3 regions of the Haloleucobacter albus genome follow, and region 1 is predicted to be linked to each of the others. Evidence: predicted binding sites of a transcription regulator. Region 1 holds the regulator's gene; each other region holds the start of a gene.

The links. Region 1 encodes LexA, which represses DNA repair genes until DNA is damaged. Its sites were predicted from a motif close to TGTTCNNNNTGTGTTCNG; they were not measured.
Region 2: the regulator LexA is predicted to act here: its motif matches at 1,902-1,919, upstream of ACT6QH_RS06525 (DUF763 domain-containing protein).
Region 3: the regulator LexA is predicted to act here: its motif matches at 1,160-1,177, upstream of parE (DNA topoisomerase IV subunit B).

Annotation. Positions count from the first base shown of each region.
Region 1 covers NZ_JBQWAS010000020.1:30,874-34,140, reverse strand. Annotated here, with positions in the region: gene ACT6QH_RS04200 (molybdopterin molybdotransferase MoeA) at 1-1,043, shown strand, start outside; gene lexA (transcriptional repressor LexA) at 1,186-1,899, shown strand; gene ACT6QH_RS04190 (ComEC/Rec2 family competence protein) at 1,921-3,267, opposite strand, start outside.
Region 2 covers NZ_JBQWAS010000022.1:232,987-236,253, reverse strand. Annotated here, with positions in the region: gene ACT6QH_RS06535 (ArsB/NhaD family transporter) at 1-606, opposite strand, end outside; gene ACT6QH_RS06530 (polyphosphate kinase 2 family protein) at 715-1,560, opposite strand; gene ACT6QH_RS06525 (DUF763 domain-containing protein) at 1,944-3,215, shown strand.
Region 3 covers NZ_JBQWAS010000029.1:12,193-15,459, forward strand. Annotated here, with positions in the region: gene argC (N-acetyl-gamma-glutamyl-phosphate reductase) at 1-1,025, opposite strand, end outside; gene parE (DNA topoisomerase IV subunit B) at 1,367-3,267, shown strand, end outside.

The DNA.
Region 1 (3,267 bases):
TCCGTGCGGAAGACGTCTCTCTTTCCCCCGTGGATTTGCAGATTATTGGCGAATCTGCTGCCGGGCGCCCTTTTGAAGGTATTCTGAAGACTGGAGAAGCTGTCCGCATTTTCACCGGAGGCGTCATGCCTGCCGGGGCGGACAGTGTCGTCATTCAGGAAGATACCCATCGGATTGATCGTTGCGTCACAATCAATAGCTTTCGCCAAAGCGGCCAGAATGTGCGCAAGATGGGGGCTGACTTTCAAGCCGGCATGCCGGGTTTAAGGGCCGGACGCAGATTGACCGCGCGGGATATCATGCTCGCCGCAGCGATGGACCATGCCACGGTCCCGGTCACGCGACGCCCCCGGGTCGCCCTGTTGCAGACAGGTGATGAATTGGTTTTGCCCGGAAAAGGGCGCGGCTCAGATGCCGAAATTGTTGTATCCAATGCTTTCGGCTTGGCCGCGCTCGCACATAAACTCGGGGCGGATGTCACCGATCTCGGCATCGTGCCTGATGATATGGAGCAGATTCGAGCGGCCGTTTCTCACGGTACAGGGGGAGGTTTCGATCTTTTCATCTCTTCCGGCGGCGCATCTGTTGGAGAGCATGATCTTGTCGCCCCGGCCATGCGTGCGGAAGGCGTGGAACTGCATCTGCACAAACTGGCTTTGAAACCCGGAAAGCCCCTGATGTTTGGTAGCCGCGGCCAAGTCTTGTGCCTGGGTTTGCCCGGCAACCCGGTCTCCTCTCATGTCTGCTCCATCTTGTTCATGGCGCCACTTCTGAGGGCCATGCAGGGCGAAGAGACAACAGGACCAGAAACCACTGTTGCCCGCCTTGCCGTAGACATGCCGCCCAATGGCCCGCGCCGCGATTTCATGCGTGCCACTTTCAGGGCCGATGCGGATGGCGCCCTCCAGGTCACACCGGCCAGCACGCAAGACAGCGCCATGCTAAGCCTTCTGGCCACATCAAACTGTCTTCTGGTGCGACCGCCCCATGCTTGCGCGGCACAGGCTGGTGATAGCTGCGAGATTCTCCCTTTCAGCGATTAGGTGCCTTTAACCCCATCTTCACCCTTGCGAAACAAATCTGGAACAGATAAGTCTTGTTCCCGATTTGTTTCGCTAACTCATGGCTGGAGATTCATATGATCAGCATATGTTCATGCTCCAGCCACTAGAGCGGGGGCCGAAGATGCTGACACGCAAGCAGTATGAATTGCTGCGCTTCATACATGAACGCGTGACGGAAACAGGTGTGCCACCTTCTTTTGATGAAATGAAGGATGCGCTGGATCTGCGCTCCAAATCCGGCATTCACCGTCTCATTACGGCTTTGGAAGAGAGAGGTTTCATTCGCCGCCTGCCCAACCGTGCGCGCGCACTTGAGGTTGTTCGGCTGCCGGAAACTGTGACGCCGAGCCTCGCAGGGCGCTCGCCGGCACGCGGCTTCTCCCCTTCTGTCATTGAGGGCAATCTTGGCCGTGTCCGCCCACCATCAGAGAATGCTGAAGAGGCATCTCCTGAAGGCGTTGCCGTGCCGCTTATGGGGCGGATTGCTGCCGGCACCCCAATTTCTGCAATCCAGAACCGTAGCAACACCCTCCATGTCCCGCCTGAAATGCTGGGCTCTGGTGAGCATTATGCTCTGGAAGTGCGCGGTGACAGCATGATTGAGGCTGGCATTCTGGATGGAGATACGGTTCTGATCCGCAAATGCCAGACGGCGGATACCGGAGATATTATCGTCGCACTGATTGATGATGAGGAAGCGACTCTGAAGCGTTTGCGCAAGAAAGGGGCCTCAATTGCTCTTGAGGCTGCAAATCCGGCTTATGAAACCCGTATCTTCGGACCAGACCGCGTACAGATACAAGGACGACTTGTCGGCTTGATGCGACGTTATTGATGATGAGCCCCCTCATCATTTCTATGGCACCCAAAGCTCTGCACTTAAAATATCCACTTCACTTTCCACGAAGGGAAGAACAGTGGTGGGTGGCAATGCATGGTAGGGTTGCCATGGGCGGCTTTGTGACATGGAACGACTGGCCCGCTCACGCCACCCTGTCTCAGCATCATGATACAGAGCGAGTGTACCTGTCTGTTCCAGATTCTGCGCAGTGATAACCCGCGCAGGGCAATCCCCTGGAGGCATGTGCTCCGTCACCACAATAGAGGCGAGCAGGCAGTCGGCTTCCAAGCTGACTGGATTGTGTGAAACAGCCAATACACCTCTATCTTTTAGTGTGGCGACGCAACCAAGGTGATCGCAAGAAAATGACGAGGCCAGTGCCGGATCATCAAGAGCGCGTCTGTCACCCTCACGGTTCAGCCATTGCTCTGCAAACATGCGAGCGCGCGGCGCATTCAGAATGGAAAGTTTTCCATCTTCTCCTCGCACCGCAATCGTGTGTGTATTCGGGGCAATCAGGATGTCCGGGTGCTCTGGTGAGGTTGTAGCAAATACAGCTACACACAAAAACGGCAAAGCACACAACTTCAGCAGCCCCTGAGGTATTGAGAGCAGCAGAAGAGCCAGTGTTATCAGCAACAAATTGGCTGTATTGATCCATGTAACAGGGATATCTGCTCCCGGCAAATTCGCGCACCACTCAGAAACGGCAATCATAACTTCGATGCCAAACCCCATGACGGGCCAGGCGATAGAATCCCAGCCAAAAGGAATGAGCAGCACGCCAATCAATCCGAAGGGCATGACCAACAGAGAAACAGCGGGCATCGCAGCCAGATTGGAGAGCAGACCATAAGTCGATGCGCGCTGAAAATGGAAGGCCCCATAAGGAGCTGTCGCCACCCCTGCAAGAATGGATGTGATTGCAAGGCCGCCCATAAAGGCCAGCATGAACCAGATGATCTGCGCCCCCCACCCTTCCGGGCGAGGATATGAGAGATAGGGACGCAGCCACTGATAACCGGCCACCAAGGCTAAAGTGGCTGAAAAGGACATTTGCGTGCCGGGTTCAAGCAAGGCTTCCGGCGTCAGCACCAATACACAGAAAAAGGCAACCGCAACGGTTCGTAATGTCAGCGCCTGTCGTCCAGCGATCACGCCGATCAAGACAAGCCCCGTCATGATGAAGGACCGCTGTGCCGGCACCTCATTTCCCGACAATGCCAGGTAGAAGGCCCCACCCGCAAGCGCCACGAGTGCCGCAACGGACTTGATCGGCCAGCCTAATGCCAGACTTGGGAACAACGCCAAACCGCCTCGTACCAGAGCAAACAATGTGCCGGCGACCATGGCCATGTGCAG
Region 2 (3,267 bases), on a different contig from region 1:
GGGCAGCGTCCAGCGCCCGCGATACATGAAGGCTACCAGCCCCCACACGATGGGCAGGGAAAGAATGGCGGGCACCAAAGCCACCTGCATGAAGCCCGTGAAGGAGAGGCCAAGCCCCTGCGCCGCAATCATGTTTTGCGGGCTGCCGATCAGCGTACCGACAGAGCCGGCATTGGCCGCGAAGCAGAAGGCCAGCAAAAAGGGCACCGGGTTCAGCCCCCGCGCCAGGGTCAGCGAAACCAGCAGTGGCACCATGGCCACCACCACCACATCATTCGTCAGCAATGCGGAAAGCACGCCCGCCACAATGACGAGCACCCCCAGAAGCGTGGGGGAATTGACAGGCAATGTCGCCACGCGCTGGGCCGTCCAGGCATAAAATCCGGAAACTCCGAACGCCGCAGACACCACCATGAGGCCGAACAACATGCCGACGCTCTGATAATCAATCGATTCCCATGCCTGTTTGGAAGTGATGCTGCCCACGGCCATCATGGCCAGGGCGCCAACCACAGCCGCGCCCGTCCTGTCCACCTTGAAGCCTGGCAGCTTGCCAAAGCCCATGGCGACATAAACGAGCAGGAAAATCAGTAGGGTTGCGTCCATTCGCATTCGCCATTTCAAGGGCGATGCAGAACACCGCCCAACAATTGAGAGCGGCACAATAATGCCGCCCCCATATCATTCCATCTTGTGGCGGGTCATGCAGAACAGTCAGTTCCCGCCACGGCTTTTTTCCACAGCCGCATGATATTTGCGGCGAATATCATCCAGATTCACCGTCGGCTCTGGCAGCTTCAGCTTCATGTCTTCCAATGTCTTGCCGATGACATGCGAGACCGCCAGATTGCGATACCATTTATGGTTGGAGGGGATAATGTACCATGGCGCATGCGGGGTGGAACATCTCTCCAGCATATCCTCATAGGCTGCGATGTACTGATCCCAGTAATCACGTTCCTTGTAATCCGCCTCACTGATTTTCCATTGACGCGCAGGGTCATCCAGCCGTTGGCGGAAGCGACTGAGCTGTTCTTCCGGCGAGATATAAAGGAAGAATTTGAGGATGGTCACATTGTGCTGGGTGAGCATCTTCTCGAAATCATTAATCAGCTCATAGCGCTCAGACCATATGGATTTCGGCACCAGATCGTGCACGCGCACCACCAGCACATCTTCATAATGGGAGCGGTTGAACACCCCAACCTGCCCCAGCCCCGGCACATGCGGATGCACGCGCCACAAAAAATCATGCGCCAGCTCTTCCTCTGTGGGTTGCTTGAAGCCCTTCACCTGCGTGCCCTGGGGGTTCATGGCCCGCAACACATGCCAGCAGGTACCATCCTTGCCGGCGCTGTCGATCCCCTGAAGTACAATTAGCAACGCATGTTTCTTCTCGCCATAGAGCTTCTCCTGAAGCTCCGTCATGCGGGCGACATTCTTGTCCAAATCTTCCTTGGCATGCTCGGCGGAGGTGTAATCCCCATGAAAGGACGCATCAATGTCTTTCAGCCGAACCTTGCTGCCCGGTTGCACCCTCAGCTTGCTGCGCAGACCCATCACCGCCTCCTATTTCACGGGCACATCATGTCTTCGATATGCCGCCATCTTGCACGAACAGGCGGAATATGGATGCGCACACGCCTCACAACGTATTCACCCCGTTGTTTAGGCGAAATGACCTTGAAACCTCAACACCCCATAGCCCGCATCTGAAAGCATGGGCCAGTTTCACAACTTCAGGCAAGGTCAATATTGAGCGAAATCCTGACAAGACAATACGATATCATGAAAACATATATATTTTCCTGATATTCCATAGTGTTACCATGGAAAGAATGAAAGCGATGAGCCGCCGTGCAAAAACCTCATGGCGTGTGGCACTCAGGAAATGCTATAAATGTTCCTGTTTCGTACATGATTTTTCGTGAGGAGAACGTCCCATGGCCCGGCGCGCCGGCAGTGCCGATCTGCCCCTGCATCATGGCCGCGTGCCGGCATGGCTGGGCCAGCGCATGGCGCGGCTGGGGGCGGTGATTACCCAAGCCATCGTGCATCATTACGGGCGCGATGAATTTCTGCGCCGTCTTTCACACCCCTTCTGGTTTCAATCCTTTGGGGCGGTAATGGGGATGGACTGGCACTCCTCCGGCATCACCACCAGCGTGGTCGGGGCGCTGAAGCGAGGCCTCACGCCACTGTCCGGCGAACTGGGCCTGCATGTATGCGGCGGCCGGGGACGCCATTCTCGCAATACCCCGCAGGAATTGCTGGATATCGGCTTGCGCACCGGGCTGGATGGCACGGCGCTGGGGCAGGCCAGCCGCCTTGTCGCCAAGGTGGACAGCGCGGCGGTGCAGGACGGTTTTGATCTGTATCTGCACGGCTTCATTCTGGCGAATGATGGCAAATGGGTTGTCATCCAGCAGGGTATGAACGGGCAAAACCGGCTGGCCCGGCGCTATCACTGGCTTTCGGAGGGGCTGAAGAGCTTTGTGGAAAGCCCGCACAGCGCCATTGAGGGCCAGCGGGGCGGCAATATTGTCAACCTGACGGATGCCCGCGCCAAAGCCTCGCGCGTGAGCCAGCTGGATCTGCTGCACGCGCTGGGGCCGGATGGGATTGCGGATGAAATCCGCCGGCTGAAGGGCAAACCCGCTACTGTCGCCGCACCACCGGACGCTCCCTTTTTACCGCATCTCATCATGCCGGAACATCATGATGTGCGCAGCGGCGATGTGATGATCCGCCGCCTGCATGGCGCACTGGCCGCTGCGGCTGACAGGGGGCCGAAGGATTTCGCGGATCTGCTGCTGGTGCCCGGCGTCGGGGCGCGCACGGTGGAATCCCTCGCCATGGTGGCCGAGGTGGTGCATGGCGCGCCTTGCCGGTTTGCGGACCCCGCCCGCTTCTCCCTCGCCCATGGCGGCAAGGACAGGCAGCCCTTCGCCGTGCCCCTGAAAGTATATGACCAGACCATCACCGTGCTGAAATCCGCCATGGAGGCGGCACGGCTGGGGCAGGATGAGAAGCTGGAGGCCATACGCCGTCTGGATGCACAAGCCCGGCAGATGGAACGTACCGCCACAGGGCCGGATCTGGATACCCATATCGCAAGGGAGCGCCAGCGCTCCGCCAGCTATGGCGGGCGCAGTGTCTTCGGGCATGAAAAAGATATGGCGCCACCCGCCACCACCACCGCCCGGAAAGGCTGAAAGCCCCTCGTGCCCCTCTGGCCACGCACCTGAAGGCAGATGCAAAAACCCC
Region 3 (3,267 bases), on a different contig from region 1:
CCATCCGTTTCCGCAAAGCCCAGCACCAGGTTCATGTTCTGCACCGCCTGCCCGGATGCGCCCTTCACCAGATTGTCGATGGTGGAAAAGACGATGGCCCGGCCCGGCACCCGGTCTGCCACCACACCGAGAAACACCATGTTGGAACCGCGCACGTGGCGCGACTGCGGCACCTGCCCCATGGGCAGCACATGCACGAAAGGCTCATTCTTGTAGAAGCTGGCCAGCACGCCATGCAGGTCTTCAGCCGTGCCACCCGTGGTGCGCACATAGATGCTGGCATAAATACCCCTGTTCATCGGCACCAGATGGGGCACGAACATGGGCGTAACCGGCCGCCCGGCCGCCTTGGAATATTCCTGGTCCAGCTCACCCATATGCCTGTGGCCGCTGGCGGAATAGGCATGAATGCCCTCCGAAACCTCGGAGAACAGCATGGCCTCCTTCGCCGCACGCCCTGCCCCGGACATGCCCGTCTTGGAATCCACCACGATGGTTTCCGGGTCGATCGCACCGGCTTCCAGCAGCGGCACCACTGGCAGAATGGACGTGGTGGTGTGGCAGCCCGGATTGGCCACAAGGCGCGCCTTGCGAATATCTTCCCGGTAGATCTCCACCAGCCCGAAGGCTGCTTCCTTCTGCAATTCCAGCGCCGCATGGGGGTGGCCATACCACTGCTCATAGGCCCCCGGATCCTTCAGCCGGAAATCGGCCGAAAGATCCACGATCCTGAGCTTCGGGTAAGTTGCCAGAAGTTTCTGGATAACCTGCTGCGTGGTGCCATGGGGCAAAGCGCAGAACACCAGATCAATGCCGGAATAATCCACCTCATCAATGGTGGTCAGCCGGGGCAGATCATAGGGAGCAAACTGGGGAAAGACCTCTGCCATGGACAGACCGGCCTTCCGGTCCGCCGTCAGCGCAACAAGCTCCACTCGCGGATGGCGCAGCAGCAGGCGCACCAGTTCGGCGCCGGTGTAACCGGAAGCGCCTAGAACCGCGATTTTCGCCTTTGCTTCAGCCATTGTCCTCTCTCCATTCTCCTCCGGCGCGCGTCAGCGTATCTGCGCCGGGTAAGGCTATCTACACTCTTCCCACACCAGACGAAAGCACAAGCCGCAGGCCAGTTCCAGTTCTGCCCGCCAACTGACCCAGAATTTGTTTTCTTTTTGTTCCGCATGAGACTCGGCCTGAGAGAGCTTTCATGCCAAAATGGTGCTTTCAGGCACAGATTCCCTCCGCCTGCTGGCCCTTGTTAAGTTTCACTTGTTAAGGGTCACATGGCAGAAGTGGAATGGCACTCTCCGGCATGGCCGGAAAGGCTGCTGTTGTGCCTGCTCAGGCTTCTATTCGGCTTTCGAGGTCCATGTCCGAGTCCGACGATCTTTTCGCCGCCCCATCCGCCAGCCCCAAGGCCGCCGGCTCATCCCGCCCGGCGCGATCGAAGGCGCCTGTCAGCGTGCCCACCATGGCAAGCGAATATACCGCCGCGCATATCGAGGTGCTGGAGGGGCTGGAGCCCGTGCGCCGTCGCCCCGGCATGTATATTGGCGGCACGGATCAGAAGGCCCTGCACCATCTCTTCGCCGAGATCATCGACAATGCGATGGACGAGGCTGTCGCCGGCCATGCCACCTTCATCGAGGTGCAGCTCTCGGCTGATGGCTTCCTCTCCGTCTCCGATAATGGCCGTGGCATTCCGGTTGAGGACCACCCGAAATTTCCCGGCAAGTCAGCGCTCGAAGTCATCATGACCACGCTGCATGCCGGCGGCAAATTCGACAGCCAGGTTTATGAAACCTCCGGCGGCCTGCATGGCGTGGGCGTTTCTGTGGTCAACGCGCTCTCTGATGTGCTGGAGGTGGAGGTTGCCCGCAACCAGACTCTCTACCGGCAAACCTTCTCGCGCGGTCTTCCGCAAGGCCCGCTTGAGGAGGTGGGGCGCATCAACAACCGCCGCGGCACCCGTGTGCGTTTCCACCCCGACCCGGAAATTTTCGGCGACAGCGCCCGGTTCGAGCCGGCGCGTGTGTTCCGCATGGCCCGTTCCAAGGCCTATCTGTTCGGCGGCGTGGAAGTCCGCTGGAATTGTGAAGAAACCCTGCTGAAGCCGGATGGCGATATTCCCGCCAAGACCGTCTTCCGCTTCCCTGATGGTCTGAAGGACTATCTCGCCAGCGAGATTACCGGCCACACGCTGGTGCATCCGGATATTTTTGCCGGCCGTTTGCAAAAAAAGGGCGGCCATGGCTCCGTGGAATGGGCCGTCGCCTGGCTGGCGGGGGCCGATGGCAGCATTGATTCCTACTGCAACACCATTCCCACGCCGGATGGTGGCACCCATGAAAATGGCCTGCGCGCCGTGCTGCTGAAAGGCCTGCGAGACCATGCAGAACGCTCCGGCCACGGCAAGCGCGGCGGCATCATCACCGGCGATGATGTGATGGCTGGCTGTTCAGCCATGCTCTCCGTCTTTGTGCGCGAACCGGAATTCCAGGGCCAGACCAAGGATCGCCTCGCCACAACAGAGGCCGCACGCATTGTTGAAAGCGCCCTGAGAGACCCGTTCGATCACTGGCTCGCGGCCAATCCGGCACAGGCCACCCGCCTGCTGGACCATGTGATTGACCGGGCCGAAGAACGCCTGCGCCGCAAGCAGGAAAAGGAAGTTGCCCGCAAGACCGCCGTGCGCAAGCTGCGCCTGCCCGGCAAGCTGGCCGACTGTTCCAATACAGACGCCACGGGCTCAGAACTGTTTCTGGTGGAGGGCGACTCGGCCGGCGGCTCCGCCAAGCAGGCGCGGGATCGCAAGACACAGGCGGTGTTGCCTCTGCGCGGCAAGATTTTGAATGTCGCCAGTGCCGGACGCGACAAGCTGGCCCAGAACCAGCAGCTGACAGACCTTGGCCAGGCGCTGGGCTGCGGTACTCTCAGCCATTATCGAGAAGCCGATCTGCGCTACGAGAAGGTCATCATCATGACCGATGCGGATGTGGATGGTGCCCACATCGCCTCCCTTCTCGTCACCTATTTCTTCCGGCAGATGCCGAAATTGATAGAGCATGGCCATCTTTATCTGGCTGTGCCGCCGCTCTATCGCATCACACAGGGGGCCAAGACCCTCTATGCCCGCGATGACGCCCACAAGGATCAGCTTCTGAAGAAGGAATTCAAAGGCAAGGGCAAGGTGGAGATTGGCCGCTTCAAGGGCCTTGGCGAAATGATGCCGGCCCAGTTGAAGGAAACGACCATGAGCCCTCTCACCCG